2 regions of the Kribbella sp. NPDC002412 genome follow, and region 2 is predicted to be linked to the other one. Evidence: riboswitches for the same ligand, from Rfam matches in the RefSeq annotation. Region 2 holds a riboswitch; the other holds the start of a gene.
The links. Region 2 has a riboswitch for S-adenosylmethionine ahead of ACWCOV_RS10755 (aminotransferase class V-fold PLP-dependent enzyme). Riboswitches for the same ligand answer to the same signal wherever they lie in the genome.

Region 1 (7,514 bases), on a different contig from region 2:
GGTCCGGGCGCCGGGTGGGCCCTGGACGGGGTGCCGGAGCTGCTGGGGGACGCGGACAGCTGGGACGGGTTCGAGCCGTTGCCGGAGCACCGGGCGCTGGTGGACGCGGCGCGGCGGTTCCCGCACGTCCGGGTGCCGCGGACGCGAGCGGTGTTCGAGGCGATGGCCGCGGCCGGGATCGAACAGGTTGTCACCGGCAAGGAAGCGTTCCGGGCCTGGCGGCTGATCCTGCGCGAGTACGGCGAGGCCGCGCCCGGACCGCAGCCGCCGGACGGGCGCGTGATGCTGGTCCCGCCGGCGCCGGAGGAGTGGCGGATGATCCCGTCGTGGCAGTGGTTGCGGGCCGGCGTGGAGAACCGTCGTTCGAGGGTCGTGATCACGGCCGCGACTCGCGCGAAGGCGTTGGAGCGGACGCTGGAACTGACCGACTCCGCGGAGATCGAACGGCGGCTGCGGTCGTTGCCCGGCGTCGGGGTGTGGACGGCTGCTGAGGTGCGGCAGCGGGCGCACGGTGACGCGGATGCGTTCTCGTTCGCGGACTACCACGTGTCCCGCAACGTCTCGTACGCGTTGATCGGTGAGGAGCTCGACGACGACGGCTGTGCGGAGCTCATCGAGCCGTACCGCGGCCACCGCTTCCGGGTGCAGCGTCTGCTCGAGCTGACCGGCGTCGGCCACCCGCGCTACGGGCCTCGCAAGTCCCTGCCGACGCACACCCCGGGTGCGACCCATCGCTTGAGGTAGTCGCCCGCTGGGCACCGGTCCGGCACGATGACGATCGACGGGGACGGGCTGTACCTGGTCGCCGGGCTGGCCCTGCTGCTGGGCGCCGTACTGCCTCGCTTGCTCCGCCGGTACGCCGTGTCCGCGCCGATCGCGTTCCTCGGCGCCGGCCTGTTGCTCGGGCTGGCCGTCGACCGGTCCCGACTCAGTCCGATCGCCGAGCCCGAGCTGACCGAGCACCTGGCCGAGCTGACCGTCATCGTCGCGCTGATGGGTGTCGGCCTGGCGATCGACCGGCCGATCAGCCTGCTCCGATGGAGTGTCACGTGGCGGCTGTTGTTCGTTGCGATGCCGGCTGGTGTGGCTGCGCTGACCGGAGTGGGCTGGCTGCTCGGCCTGGCTCCCGCGACCGCGTTGCTGATCGCCGCCGTACTCGCGCCAACCGATCCGGTGCTCGCGTCGGACGTCCAGGTTGGCGGGCCGACCACCGGTGAGAGCGCCAAGCCGGACGAGGAGGACGAGGTGCGGTTCGCGCTGACGTCCGAGGCCGGGCTGAACGACGGACTGGCGTTCCCGCTGGTCTATCTGGCCGTCTTCGCCGCCACCAAATCGCACTCGGCGTGGGAATGGCTTGGTTGGTACGTCGTGGGCAAGACGGCGATCGGCGTCGCGGTCGGCCTCGGCGCCGGCTGGCTGCTGGGCAAGATGGCGTTCAGCGCGCCTGCCGAGAGCTTCCGGCTCGCGGACTCACGTGAGCCCGTCCTCGCGCTGGCCATGACACTCGGCGTTTACGGGCTGACCGAGGTGCTGCACGGGTACGGGTTCATCGCCGTCTTCATCGCGGCGCTCGCGCTTCGGGCGGCCGAGCGGAGTCACGAGTTCCACTCGGAGCTGCACAACTTCATCGGGGAGCTCGAACACATCCTGACCTGGGGGATCCTGCTCCTGCTCGGCGTCGCGATCACCGGCGGCCTGCTCGAACCGCTCACCCTGGCCGGCGCGGTGATCGGCGTACTGCTGGTGTTCGTCGTCCGTCCGGTCATCGCGTGGCTCTCGCTCGCGCGCTCGGAGCTGAATCGCTCCGAGCGCTGGATGACGGCCGCCTTCGGGGTCCGGGGCGTGACGTCGGTCTACTACCTGGCGGCCGTCGGTGTGCACTTCGCGACCGATCTGCCGTGGTTGTGGGCGACCGTCGGCTTCACCGTCGTGCTGAGCGTCCTTGTTCACGGCGTTGCCGCGACGCCTTTGATGCGTACGCTCGACGGCCGTCGGCGGTGAGCGCCCCGGCGGGCGGCGTGAGCCCGTGGCGGACGGCGGAGGCGGCGTTGATTCCGGCTGCGAACTCCTTCAGAACCTTGAACATGACTCCATCGTCCGAGGATCGAGCCGCCCGCAGAAGTGGCGCTCAGGACCACTATCGCTAAGATTGTGACACATGGGACGACGCACGGTTTCTGTCCTCGCGTACGACGGGATGACGGCCTTCGAGGCCGGGATCGTGATCGAGGTGTTCGGGCTGGCCTGGCCGGACATCGACCAGCCCTGGTACGGGCTGAAGGTCTGCACGGAGACGCCGGACCCGATCCGCGTGCTCGGCGGCGCCACGCTCAGCACTCCGCACGGCCTGGACGACTTCGCCGCCGCGGACACGGTCGTCATCCCGAGCGTCCACGACCCGCGCGGCGAGACGTCGGAGGCGCTGATCGAGGCGTTGCGGACTGCGCATCGGCGCGGCGCCCGGATGGTGTCGATCTGCTCGGGTGCGTTCGCGCTCGCGGCGGCCGGCCTGCTCGACGGCCGCCGGGCCACGACGCACTGGCGGTACGCCGACCTGCTCCGTGAGCGCTACCCGAAGGTCCATGTGGACCCGGAGCCGCTCTACACCGACGAAGGCGACGTACTCACGAGTGCGGGGTGTGCCGCCGGGCTGGACCTGGCCATGCACCTGGTCCGGAAGGACTACGGCGCGGCCGTGGCGAACGCGGTCGCCCGGCGGCTGGTGATCCAGCCGTACCGGGCCGGCGGGCAGGCGCAGTACATCGAGTCCCCGGTGCCGCCCGACCCCGACGACGCCTCGGTCGCGCGGAGCCTCGAGTGGGCGTTGGAGCATCTCGCCGAGCCGATCGGCGTACCGGATCTGGCCAGGCAGGCCGGGCTGTCGTCGCGGACCTACCTGCGGCATTTCGTGAAGGCGACCGGGACGACCCCGGGCAAGTGGCTGATCGCCCAGCGGATCCAGGCGGCTTTGACGATGCTGGAGACTGGTGACGCCCCGGTCGAGGAGATCGCGACCGCGGCCGGCTTCGCGACCCCGGTGACGCTGCGTCATCACTTCGCGAAGCAGCTCCACACGTCGCCCTCGGCGTACCGCCGTACTTTCCGGGCCCGGCACGGTTGAGATCGAGTGTCTCGGATGGTGGGAACCGAAGACACAATATGGACCCGATTGGGTAACCTCGGGGGAGCTCATCCAGAGGGACTGAGGGAAACGGCCCGTTGAAGTCCCGGCAACCCTCCCCGTTGAGGTCCCGTCCGGGACGCTCGCGGTGGAACGGTGCCAAATCCGTCCCGCGCCGAGATCCGGCGACCGGGGAAGATGAGGAGGGAACCTCCATGAGCCTGACCGCCGCCACCCACACCATCCGTGAAGGTGCCTTCGGCAACGGTACGCACCTGAGCTGTCGCGCCTGTGGGGCGAAGTCGCCGCTCGGTCCGTTATACGCCTGTACGGAGTGCTTCGGTCCGCTCGAGGTCGGGTACGAGTACCCCACCATCACCCGTGAGCAGATCGAGGCCGGCCCCAAGAACATCTGGCGCTACCAGCCGCTGCTACCCGTCCCGGTCGACGTGGCCAGCTTCCCGAACACCGAACCCGGCTACACCCGGCTGATCGACGCCGGCAACCTGGCCCGCGAGCTGGGCCTGCGCAGACTGTGGGTGAAGGACGACTCCGGCAACCCGACGCACTCCTTCAAGGACCGTGTCGTCGCCAGCGCCCTGAGCGCCACCCGTGAGCTCGGCATGAAGGTCTTCGCCTGCCCCTCCACCGGCAACCTGGCCAACGCCGTCGCCGCGGCCGCCGCCCGGGCCGGCATCCGCTCGGTCGTGTTCATCCCGCACGACCTCGAGCGCCCCAAGGTCATCACCAGCGCCGTGTACGACGGCACGCTGGTCGCGGTCGAGGGCAACTACGACGACGTGAACAAGCTGGCGTCCGAGATCGCCGGCGAGGAGGAGGGCTGGGCGTTCGTCAACGTCAACGTCCGCCCGTACTACTCCGAGGGCTCCAAGACGCTCGCCTTCGAGATCGCCGAGCAGCTCGGCTGGCGGCTGCCGCAGCAGATCGTCATCCCGGTCGCCTCCGGCTCGCAGCTGACCAAGGTCGACAAGGGCTTCACCGAGCTCGGCAAGCTCGGCCTGGTCGACGCGACCGACTACAAGGTGTACGGCGCCCAGGCCACCGGCTGCTCGCCGGTCGCGCAGGCGTTCCGGGACGGGTACGACGTGGTGAAGCCGGTCAAGCCGGACACCATCGCCAAGTCGCTCGCGATCGGCAACCCGGCCGACGGGCCGTACGTCCTGGACGTGGCCCGCCGTACCGGTGGCGCCATCGAGGACGTCACCGACGAAGAGGTCATCGAGGGCATCCGGCTGCTGGCCCGCACCGAGGGCATCTTCACCGAGACCGCGGGCGGGGTGACGGTCGCGACCCTGAAGAAGCTGGTCGAGACCGGCCAGCTCGACCCCGAGGCCGAGACGGTGATCATCAACTCCGGCGACGGGCTGAAGACGCTCGACGCCGTGGCCGACCGGGTCGGCCCCAAGGTGACCATCCCCGCGTCGTACGACGCCTTCGTGAAGGCAGGCCTGCAGTGAGCGTGAGTGTCCGGGTCCCCACCATCCTGCGCCAGTACACCCAGGGCGCGTCCTCGGTCAGCGCCGAGGGCGCGACGCTCAGCGAGGTGCTCGAGTCCCTCGACACCGCCTACCCGGGCATCAAGGGCCGCGTGCTGGACGACTCCGGCGAGCTGCGCCGCTTCGTCAACGTGTACGTCGACAACGACGACGTACGCTTCGCCGACGGCCTGCAGACCTCGGTCAAGGACGGCGGCGAGATCTCGATCATCCCCGCCGTCGCGGGCGGCTAAGGCACCATTGCGGGATGCGCGCTGTCCTAGTCGAGCAGTACGGCGTCCTGCCCACTGTCGCCGAGGTGGCGGCCCCTGAGCCGGAGCCCGGTGGTGTCGTCCTGAAGGTCGAGGCCACCGGGTTGTGCCGCAGCGACTGGCACGGCTGGATGGGGCACGACGCGGACATCGTCCTGCCCCACGTCCCTGGGCACGAACTGGCCGGAACGATCGCCGCCATCGGTCCCGGGGTCGACGGCTGGCAGGTCGGCGACCGCGTCACCACGCCGTTCATCTGCGCGTGCGGCACGTGCGAACAGTGCCTCTCCGGAAACCAGCAGGTCTGCCCCAACCAGCTCCAGCCCGGCTTCAACTACTGGGGCTCCTTCGCCACGCACGTCGCCGTACCGTTCGCCGCGGTCAACTTGGTGCGCCTGCCCGACGATCTCGACTTCGACACCGCGGCCGGCTTGGGTTGTCGTTTCGCGACCTCCTTCCGCGCTGTTCGTCAGGTCGGCCGGGTCGCCGCGGACGAGAACGTGGTGATCTTCGGCTGCGGCGGCGTCGGGTTGTCCGCGGTCATGATCGCGGCCGCCCTCGGCGCGCGCGTGATCGCCGTCGACAAGAACCCCGACGCTCTGACGCTGGCCCGCGCGTACGGCGCTGCCGACACCGTCCTGGCATCTGCCGACACTGTGTCCCACCTCCGCGACCTCACCGGCGGCGGCGCCCACGTCACGATGGACGCTCTCGGCTCGAACTCCATCGTCCAGCAAGCCCTCCTCACCTTGCGCCCCCGCGGCCGCCACCTCCAGGTCGGCCTCCTCCCCTCCGGCGTCCAACTCGACGTAGGCCGCCTGATCGGCCAGGAACTCGAATGGCTGGGCAGTCACGGCATGCCCGCCCACGCCTACCCCGAAATGCTGACCCTAGTTGCCAACGGCAACCTCAATCCGGCCGCGCTGATCACCCGAACCATCACCCTGGAAGAAACCCCCACCGCCCTGGCCGCCCTGACCAACAACACCCCCGCCGGCATAACCATCATCAGACCTTGACCCACGCGCGCTACGCGGTCGCTCCTCCGTCGCGCCCGCCTACCAGGTCTGCCTCTTCACACTTGGGTGGGCCGACGCCACACTGATTTCATGGCGGGTGGTTCCTGGTTGGAGTCGGCTCGCGGGGGCCGCAGCGCGTTGATCGTGGCGAGCAACGCATACCAAGATCCGGGGCTCAGTGAGTTGCGGGCTCCGGCGGCGGATGCCGACGCCCTGGCAGCCGTACTAAGCGACCCACAGATCGGCGGGTTCGAGGTCCGGACTCTGCTGAACGAGCCGGCGCACCTGGTCAACGAGGCTGTCGAGGAGTTCCTGACCGACCGCTCTCCGGACGACCTGTTGCTGTTGCACTTCTCCTGCCACGGCATCAAGGACCGCGACGGTGAGCTGTACTTCGCGATGGCGAACACCCGGCTCCGGCTGCTGGGCGCGACCGCGGTCGCCGCCGATTTCGTCAACCGGCGGATGACGCAGAGCCGGTCGCGTCGCATCGTGTTGTTCCTCGACTGCTGCTACGCCGGCGCCTTCGATCGGGGCATGCGGGCCCGCGCGACCAAGGTCATGGATCTGCAGGAGCGGTTCAGCGGGCGCGGCCGGGCAGTGCTCACGGCGTCGGGGGCTGTCGAGTACGCCTTCGAGGGCGGTGAACTGACCGAGTCCGGTGATCCGGCTCCCTCGGTGTTCACGACTGCGATGGTGCGTGGTCTGACAACGGGGCAGGCCGATCGGGACCAGGACGGGTACGTCGACCTGGACGAGCTGTACGACTACATCTACGACGCGGTGCGCGAGGTGACCCCGCATCAGACTCCTGGCAAGTGGACCTTCGGCGTCCAGGGCGACCTCGTCATCGCCCGGCGCAGAACACCGGTCTCCGAACCAGCTGCGCTGCCGCCTGAGCTGGTGCTTTCCATCGACAGTCCACTGGCCGGCGTGCGAGCCGGAGCGGTGGACGAGCTGGCCAGGCTGCTGTCGAGCCGCCACCAGGGCCTCGCGCTTGCCGCGCGGCGGGCGCTGGAAGGCTTGGCCGACGACGACAGCCGCACCGTCGCGGCCGCCGCCACCGCCGCCCTCGCCGGGTCCGCTCAGATCGCCACCGAGACCCCCGCCGCCCCGACATCACCGGCTAAACCAACCGGACCGTCCGATGTAACCGGGCCGGCCGTACCAGCTGGACCAATCGAGTCAGCCGGAGCTGGATCGACCGGCAACGAGCAGGCGGACGCCGCATCGGGCGCTGCCGCATCGATCGGTGCATCCGGACGGGCGTCGAAGGCAACAGCACCGGGTGACGCCACACCGCCGGGGCGGCTGCCGCAGTGGTGGCCGGCGAGGTGGCGAGGACGGCGGCTGATCGTCGCGCTGGCAGCCGTGGTCTTGGTCGTCGGAGGCTTGGTCGCCTGGCAGGTGATCGATCGGGTCTCGACTTCGATCCCGGACTCGTTCGACGGCCAGTGGCAGGGTTCAAACGCCGGCGGACAGGTACTCACAGCGACGCTCGACAAGGGCCACCAGGTGGGCAACCTGGCGTCCGGCGCCAACGGCTGTTACAACGGCGCGCTCGCCGTCAGCGAGGCCACTGACTCCCGCCTGACGATGCGCTTCA
Region 2 (7,514 bases):
TACGGCAGCGCCTGGCACGACGCGGGCCGCCTGAAGAACAAGCAGAACGTCTTCGACGACTTCATCGCCGTCGCCGAGCACCTGCGCGACACCGGCGTGACCACGCCGGAGCAGCTGGCCATCCACGGTCGCAGCAACGGCGGTCTGCTGGTCGGCGCCGTGATGACGCAGCGGCCCGACCTGTTCGCGGTCGCGCTGCCGGGTGTCGGCGTACTCGACATGCTGAGGTTCCACCTGTTCACGGTGGGGGCCGCCTGGACCTCCGACTTCGGGCATCCGGACAACCCGGAGCAGTTCGAGGACCTGCTGGCGTACTCACCGCTGCACCGGGTGCAGGAGGGGACGGCGTACCCGGCCACGCTCGTGGTCACCGGTGACCACGACGACCGGGTGGTGCCGTTGCACAGCCACAAGTTCATCGCCGCGTTGCAGCATGCCCAGTCCTCCGCCGAACCTGTCTTGACCAGGGTCGAGGTCAACACCGGCCACGGCTTCGGGAAACCCGCCGCGATGGTCGCGTCGGAATGGGCGGACCTACTGGCGTTCGCTGCTCACCATGTAGGCCTTCAACCTCCTGAGCAGTAGGAGGGCTGCATCACCAGATGCGAGGCGCTTGGAGGTCGCGGGGGTCGTCGGCGGGCTGACAGCCGTGCGCGGACTCCTCGTACTCCGACCGCGGCCCGCTGGTGGCCAGCGTCCGTACGGCGTTGACGAGGCGGTCGACGTGCTCCCGCGTCGTCCCGAGGCCGAGGCTCGCGCGGACCGCCGTACCGTGCTCGGGGGAATCCGCGAGCAGGTGGCCGACGAGCGGGTGCGCACAGAACTTGCCGTCGCGGACGCCGATGCCGTACTCGGCGCTGAGCGCCGCGGACACCAGGGTCGAGGTCAGACCGGCGACGGTGAAACACACCGTGCCGACGCGGTCCGCGTCCTGGCCGAAGATCGAGTACGTCGTGACGCCGGGAATCTGTGCGAGACCGGTCCGGAGCCGGGCGAGCAGGCTGCGCTCGTGCTGCTCGATGGCATCGCGGTGCCTGCTGATCGCCGCACAGGCCGAGGCCAGCGCGATCGCGCCGATCACGTTGGGGGAGCCGCCCTCGTGCCGCGCCGGGCCGGTCGCCCAGACCACGAGGTCCTCGGTGACCGCGGTCGTCGCGCCGCCGCCGTACAGGTAGGGCTCGGCGGCGTCCAGCCAGTCGGAGCGGCCGATCAGAGCGCCGGCGCCGTACGGGGCGTAGAGCTTGTGGCCGGACAGGGCGACCCAGTCGACGTCCAGTTCGGCGATGTCCACCGGCCGGTGCGGCGCGAGCTGCGCGGCGTCCAGGCAGACGCGCGCACCGTGCGCCTTGGCGACGGCCGCGATCTCCGCGATCGGGAAGATCTCGCCGGTCACGTTGGACGCGCCGGTCACGACGACGAGCCGCGGGCCTTCCGGCGCGTTGCGGAGCGCGTCGGCGACGTTGGTCACGGCCTCGCTCGGGCTAGCCGGCGCTGCGAGGCGCACGGTCCGCTCGGCCGGCCAGGGCAGGAGCGCTGCGTGATGCTCGGACTCGAACACGATCACGGTCGCGTCCGCGGGGACGGCGTGGGCGAGCAGGTTCAGCGCGTCGGTCGTCTGCCGGGTGAAGATGACCTGGTCGTCGTCACGGGCGCCGACGAACGCGTGCACCTCAGCGCGGGCCCGCTCGTACCACTGGGTGGTGATGCGGGAGGCGTACCCGTTGCCGCGGTGCACCGAGGCGTACGACGGTAGCGCCGCCTCGACGCTGGCGCGGACCGACTCCAGACACGGCGCGCTGGCGCCGTGGTCGAAGTTCGCGTAGTCGGTGACCCGGCCGTCGGCCAGCGGGACCAGCAGGTCCGAACCGACGGTGGCGGGGATGCTGCCGGTGGCGAGGCGGGCCACAGTCGGCCGCGTGGTCGTCGTACTGGCAGGCTCGAGGATGGAGAGGATCGACATGCTGCTGCTCCCAGGAAGTCCGCACTTGCCGAGCGGGGTATCCGCACGGCCTGGTCTTCACCCGGGGCACCCCACCGCGGAGGAGGGTTGCCGGCCAGCGAGCCGGGGCTTGACGCTGGCGCTCATGACCTGCCGAAGACGGTAACGAACGGGCTACGGCTGACGCCAGTGGCTATCTCATGTGATGAGATGAGCGAACACATCGTGGACACATTGGGGATCGCATGACTTGGAGAGCACCTGCCGTCGAGCGACCGAGCGGCTCGTTGATCGCGCCGGAGCGCTCATTGCTCCAGGGTTACCTGGACTTCTATCGCACGACTCTGCTCTTCAAGTGCGCCGGGCTGACCGCCGCGCAGCTGGCCGAGCGGCCGTCGCCGCCGTCGAACCTCTCGCTGCTCGGACTGATCCGGCACCTGACCAAGGTCGAGCGGATCTGGTTTCGCATCCACTTCGCCGCCGTCCCTGCCGAGCCCGTGTTTCCCCTGGAGCTCGGGAAGGACGCGGACTTCGAGCTCATCGATCCTGCTGACGCCGAGGCGGCGTACGACGGCCTGATCGAGGAGTGGAAGCTGTCCGACGAGGCCGCTGCCGGGCACTCGCTGGACGAGCGCTTCACCTTCAGGGACACCGAGTCGACGCTGCGGATGATCTACATCCACCTGATCGGCGAGTACGCCCGCCACTGCGGCCACGCCGACCTCGTCCGAGAACAACTGGACGGCACCACCGGCGCCTAGGCTGCGGCAGTGCCCTTCACGCTTGCCCACCCGGCGGCCGTTCTCCCTCTGATCCGGCGTCCCTTGGTGTCTTCAGCGCTGGTAGCCGGCGCGATCGCACCCGACCTGCTGTACGTCGACCCGCTCTACCGCCTCGCCACCCAGCAGATCAACGGCAACCTGACTCTGACGCTGACCCACGAGTTCACGTCAGCCTTCTGGCTCGACCCCCTGATCGCGCTGCTCCTGCTCGCGGTCTTCTACCTGATCCTCAGGCGTCCACTCGTAGCCCTCGCGCCGGCAGCTCTTGCCTCACGTCTCCCGCCCGCACCGACTTGGTCGCCGGTAGTCCTCGCGTGGGCCGCGGTCTCCGCCGTCCTCGGCGCCTTCACGCATGTGCTCTGGGACTCGTTGACCCACGGCCACGGCTACTTCGTCCGCCGCTTCCCCGACATCTTCGTCGCCGAGGTGACCGCTGCCTGGGACGCGTACCGCATCCTGCAGTACGTCAGCACCCTCGGCGGCTGCCTGATCCTCGCCATCTGGCTCTACCGCTGGTTCCGCCGCGCCCCGGTGCATGCGGTGGGTGGCCTCGTCCCGTCCTGGGTGCGGTACGTCGTCGTCGCCGGCGTGCTCGCGCTGGGTATCGCGGGAGCCTTCGTACAGCTGGACGGAGCCGAGGAACTCGTCGGCGAGACCGCAGTACGACTCGTGCTCACAGGTCTCGTTCTCGGCGGTCTGGTGGCTCTGGCCTGGTATGTGGTGCTCTGGCACCTGTTCCGGTGGCGGCGCCGTGACGCTACGGATGGGGCAGTGTGATCGGCGTGTGACACGTGGGACTCGAGAGGTAATCGGGGTAGCCTGAGGCATATGGCGACCCGCACGTCTTCCCCGGCGCGGGCGCAGAAGTCGGCAGCCAACCGGCCGAGTACGGCACGGTCGGCTGCTGGTGGACGCTCCCGTCCGTCAGGCGCCCAGAAGCGTGGGCAGAGCGCGAAGCGCGGTGGATCCACCGCCGCGCGGACCAGCACGCCCAAAAACAGCGGACCGGGCCCGTTCGCGGCCGCCATGCTCGCGCTCGGCCGCGGCTTCGTGAAGCTCTGGATCGGCATCGCGCACCTGCTCGGCGGCATGGTCCGCGGAATCGGCAACGGCGCCCGCGACCTCGACCCCGAGCACCGCCGCGACGGCGCCGGCCTGTTCCTGATCGGCCTGGGCGTCGTGGTGGCCGCCGCCATCTGGTGGCAGCTGCCAGGTGCCGTCGGCAACGTCATCCGGACCGTCGTCGGCGGCAGTGTCGGCATGCTCGGCTGGGCCGTCCCGCTGATGCTGCTGTTCATCGCGCTGCGCACCATGCGCAACCCGGACCGCAACGGCCCGGCCGGCCGGCAGGTGATCGGCTGGACGACGTTCGGGCTCGGTGTGCTCGGCCTGATCCACATCGCCAACGGCCTGCCCCGGCCCGGCAACCCGGCCGACGCCCCGATCCAGGAGGCGGGCGGCGCGATCGGGTACTTCATCTCCACGTTCCTGTCCGACCTGCTCACGCAGTACGTCGCCGCACCGCTGCTGGTCCTGCTGTCGATCTTCGGCGCGCTGGTGATCACCGGGACGCCGGTCTACGCGATCCCACTGCGGGTCCGCGCGGCCTTCGACGTGCTGATGGGACGTACGGCGCTGCCCGAGGACGCACCGTCCGTCGTGGCCGCGCCGACCGACGACACCGTCCGGCTGACCCGCAAGGAGCGCCGCGCCAAGGCAGCCGCCGAGGAAGAGGACGGCGAGCCCACGATCAAGCCGTACGACTCGCCGGTGCTCGAGGGGCGCGAGCTCACCAAGCGCGGCCGCAAGTCGAAGGCCGCCCCGCCCGCGCCGGAGGAGGACGCGTACGACGTCGACGCCGCGGCGGCCGCCGCCGTACCCTCGCCGTCGCCGGTCGTTGCCTCGGGCAAGTCTTCCCCGGACTCGCCGCCGGAGCCGCCGCCGCACACTCCGCTGCCGCAGCGGGTCGAGCAGCTGAGCCTGTCCGGCGACATCACCTACACGCTGCCCGACGGGCAGATGCTCAAGCCCGGCTCGGTGCACAAGGCGCGGACCAAGGCGTCCGACCAGGTCGTCGACCGGCTCACCGAGGTGTTCGAGCAGTTCGGCATCGACGCCCAGGTCACCGGGTACACCCGCGGCCCGACAGTCACGCGGTACGAGGTCGAGCTCGGCTCCGCGGTGAAGGTCGAGAAGGTCACCGCGCTGTCGAAGAACATCGCCTACGCGGTCGCCTCGGCCGACGTCCGGATCCTGTCCCCGATCCCGGGCAAGTCCGCGATCGGCATCGAGATCCCGAACACCGACAAGGAGATCGTCAGCCTCGGCGACGTCATCCGGAGCGCGACGGCTCGTAACGACCATCACCCGATGGTCGCGGGGCTCGGCAAGGACGTCGAGGGCGGCTTCGTCGTCGCGAACATGGCGAAGATGCCGCACCTGCTGGTCGCGGGCGCCACCGGTTCGGGCAAGTCGTCGTTCGTGAACTCGCTGATCACCTCGATCCTGATGCGGGCCACGCCGGACGAGGTGCGGATGATCCTGGTCGACCCGAAGCGGGTCGAGCTGAACAACTACGAGGGCATCCCGCACCTGATCACCCCGATCATCACCAACGCCAAGAAGGCCGCCGAGGCGCTGCAGTGGGTCGTCCGCGAGATGGACATGCGGTACGACGACCTGGCCGCGTTCGGGTTCCGGCACGTCGACGACTTCAACAAGGCGGTCCGGGCGGGCAAGGTGAAGCCGCCACCGGGGTCCGAGCGGGTGCTGACGCCGTACCCCTATCTGCTGGTGATCGTCGACGAGCTGGCCGACCTGATGATGGTCGCCCCACGTGACGTCGAGGACTCGATCGTCCGGATCACCCAGCTGGCGCGTGCGGCCGGCATCCACCTGGTGCTCGCCACCCAGCGACCCTCGGTGGACGTCGTCACCGGTCTGATCAAGGCGAACGTGCCGTCGCGGCTGGCGTTCGCGACCTCGTCGCTGGCCGACAGCCGGGTCATCCTGGACCAGCCGGGCGCGGAGAAGCTGGTCGGCCAGGGTGACGGCCTGTTCCTGCCGATGGGCGCGAGCAAGCCGATGCGTATCCAGGGCGCCTGGGTCACCGAGTCGGAGATCCGCGGCGTGGTCGACCACTGCAAGGAGCAACTGCAGCCGACGTACCGCGAGGACGTCACCGCTGTTGCCGGCCCGAGCCGGGAGCTCGACGACGAGATCGGCGACGACATGGACCTGGTCGTCCAGGCCGCCGAGCTGATCGTCTCCACGCAGTTCGGCTCCACCTCGATGCTGCAGCGCAAGCTCCGCGTCGGCTTCGCCAAGGCCGGCCGCCTGATGGACATCCTGGAAAGCCGAGGCGTCGTCGGCCCGAGCGAAGGCTCCAAGGCCCGGGACGTCCTCGTCAAGCCCGACGACCTAGAGGACTTCATCACCACCCTCCGAGGAGAGTGACGTGCCCCCCAGCACCCCCGTTACCCCCCTCACCCACCCAGCCACCCCCACCCGGCCGGCCACCCCACCACGCCGCCACACCACCCTCGCGCCCAGCGCGGCCACTGCGACAACCCGCCCGGCACCCGGCAGGCTCGCCACCGCGCGCCCCACGCCAGCCCGTCCCGGTCCCGTCGCCTCGCGGTCGGCCCCGGCGCCAACCAGCGCGACCGCCACGCGGCTGACCCCGGGCACGGGCCTCGCCACCAACAGCACCACCGGGCTGGCCACGCCACCCCGGCTCGACACCACCGCCGCGCCAAGCGGGGGCGGTGCTACTACCCGCCCAGCGCCTGGCAGGCTCGCCACTGCGACCAGTCGTCCAGGCGCATACCGACCGGGCGTCAGCCCAGCCACGTCCCGGGTCGGCTCCGTTCACCTTCACCCGGTCGCGCAGCGGCCGGGTTGTGCTGGGCGAGGGGTATCACGATGACTGCTGCCAAAGCTCTGCCCAGGCAGGAACGCTTCGACCTCGACCCGGAGCCGGTGCCGTTCACCGTCCGCGCCTCCCAGAAGGTGCACGGCGGCATCGCCGTCGGCGCCCTCCTGGTCGCGATCGGCTTCGCCGCCTCCGCCTCCTCCAGCCCGACCGGCGTACTGCGCTGGATCGCCGCCGCCGCGTTCGCCGTACTGGCGCTGGTCTGCGCGCGAGCCCTGACGGTCGGCGACCTGCTCGTGGCCGACGACGTCGGCATCCGCCTGCGCATCCGCAACGAGTGGATCGGAACCCGATGGGAGGACATCGAAGAAGTGACGGTGCTGAAGCGCCGGCACCTGCTGGACGACGGCAGGATCGCCGTCCACCTTCAGGATCCGGGCCCGGTCCTGGGCGCGATGCCGAGTTCGACTCGCAAGACAACCGATGCGAATCGGCGGTTGACCGGCTCGTCACTCGCGGTACCGTTCGGGTTGACGGCTCGGCCGTCGCATGGGGAAGTGGTACAGGCTTTGCACATGCTGGCGGATGCCAGGTGTCCGGTCAGGGAACAACTCTGACTCGTCCGTGACCCCGTCGGACAAAGGCCGTTGAGTTGGTGTCGGCGGTCCGGCTGTCGGCGTTTCGGAGTCGACGGTCCGCTGAATAGTCGGGCGATGGAGAGGACGGTGGGGACGTGAGCATCGGCAGCGAGCTCACGGCGGCCCGCGAACGGGCCGACATGACGATCGAGCAGCTGAGCGCCGCGACCCGGATCAGAACGGGGCTGCTCGTCGCCATGGAGGCCGACGATTTCTCCCGCTGCGGCGGGAACTTCTACGCGCGCGGCCATATCCGCGCGATCGCCCGCGTGGTCAAGGCC

Region 1: it holds a riboswitch for S-adenosylmethionine, as region 2 does, so the genes downstream of both, thrC (threonine synthase) here and ACWCOV_RS10755 (aminotransferase class V-fold PLP-dependent enzyme) in region 2, are expected to answer to the same signal.

What each region holds. Positions count from the first base shown of each region.
Region 1 is NZ_JBSFBL010000003.1:205,529-213,042, reverse strand. It holds gene ACWCOV_RS04180 (DNA-3-methyladenine glycosylase family protein) at 1-744, shown strand, start outside; gene ACWCOV_RS04175 (cation:proton antiporter) at 772-2,001, shown strand; gene ACWCOV_RS04170 (helix-turn-helix domain-containing protein) at 2,159-3,121, shown strand; SAM riboswitch class I at 3,187-3,326, shown strand; gene thrC (threonine synthase) at 3,337-4,599, shown strand; gene ACWCOV_RS04160 (ubiquitin-like small modifier protein 1) at 4,596-4,871, shown strand; gene ACWCOV_RS04155 (zinc-dependent alcohol dehydrogenase family protein) at 4,886-5,908, shown strand; gene ACWCOV_RS04150 (caspase family protein) at 5,999-7,514, shown strand, end outside.
Region 2 is NZ_JBSFBL010000010.1:52,072-59,585, forward strand. It holds gene ACWCOV_RS10750 (prolyl oligopeptidase family serine peptidase) at 1-585, shown strand, start outside; gene ACWCOV_RS10755 (aminotransferase class V-fold PLP-dependent enzyme) at 596-1,960, opposite strand; SAM riboswitch class IV at 1,977-2,090, opposite strand; gene ACWCOV_RS10760 (DinB family protein) at 2,185-2,700, shown strand; gene ACWCOV_RS10765 (DUF4184 family protein) at 2,710-3,498, shown strand; gene ACWCOV_RS10770 (DNA translocase FtsK 4TM domain-containing protein) at 3,550-6,177, shown strand; gene ACWCOV_RS10775 (hypothetical protein) at 6,646-7,212, shown strand; gene ACWCOV_RS10780 (helix-turn-helix domain-containing protein) at 7,329-7,514, shown strand, end outside.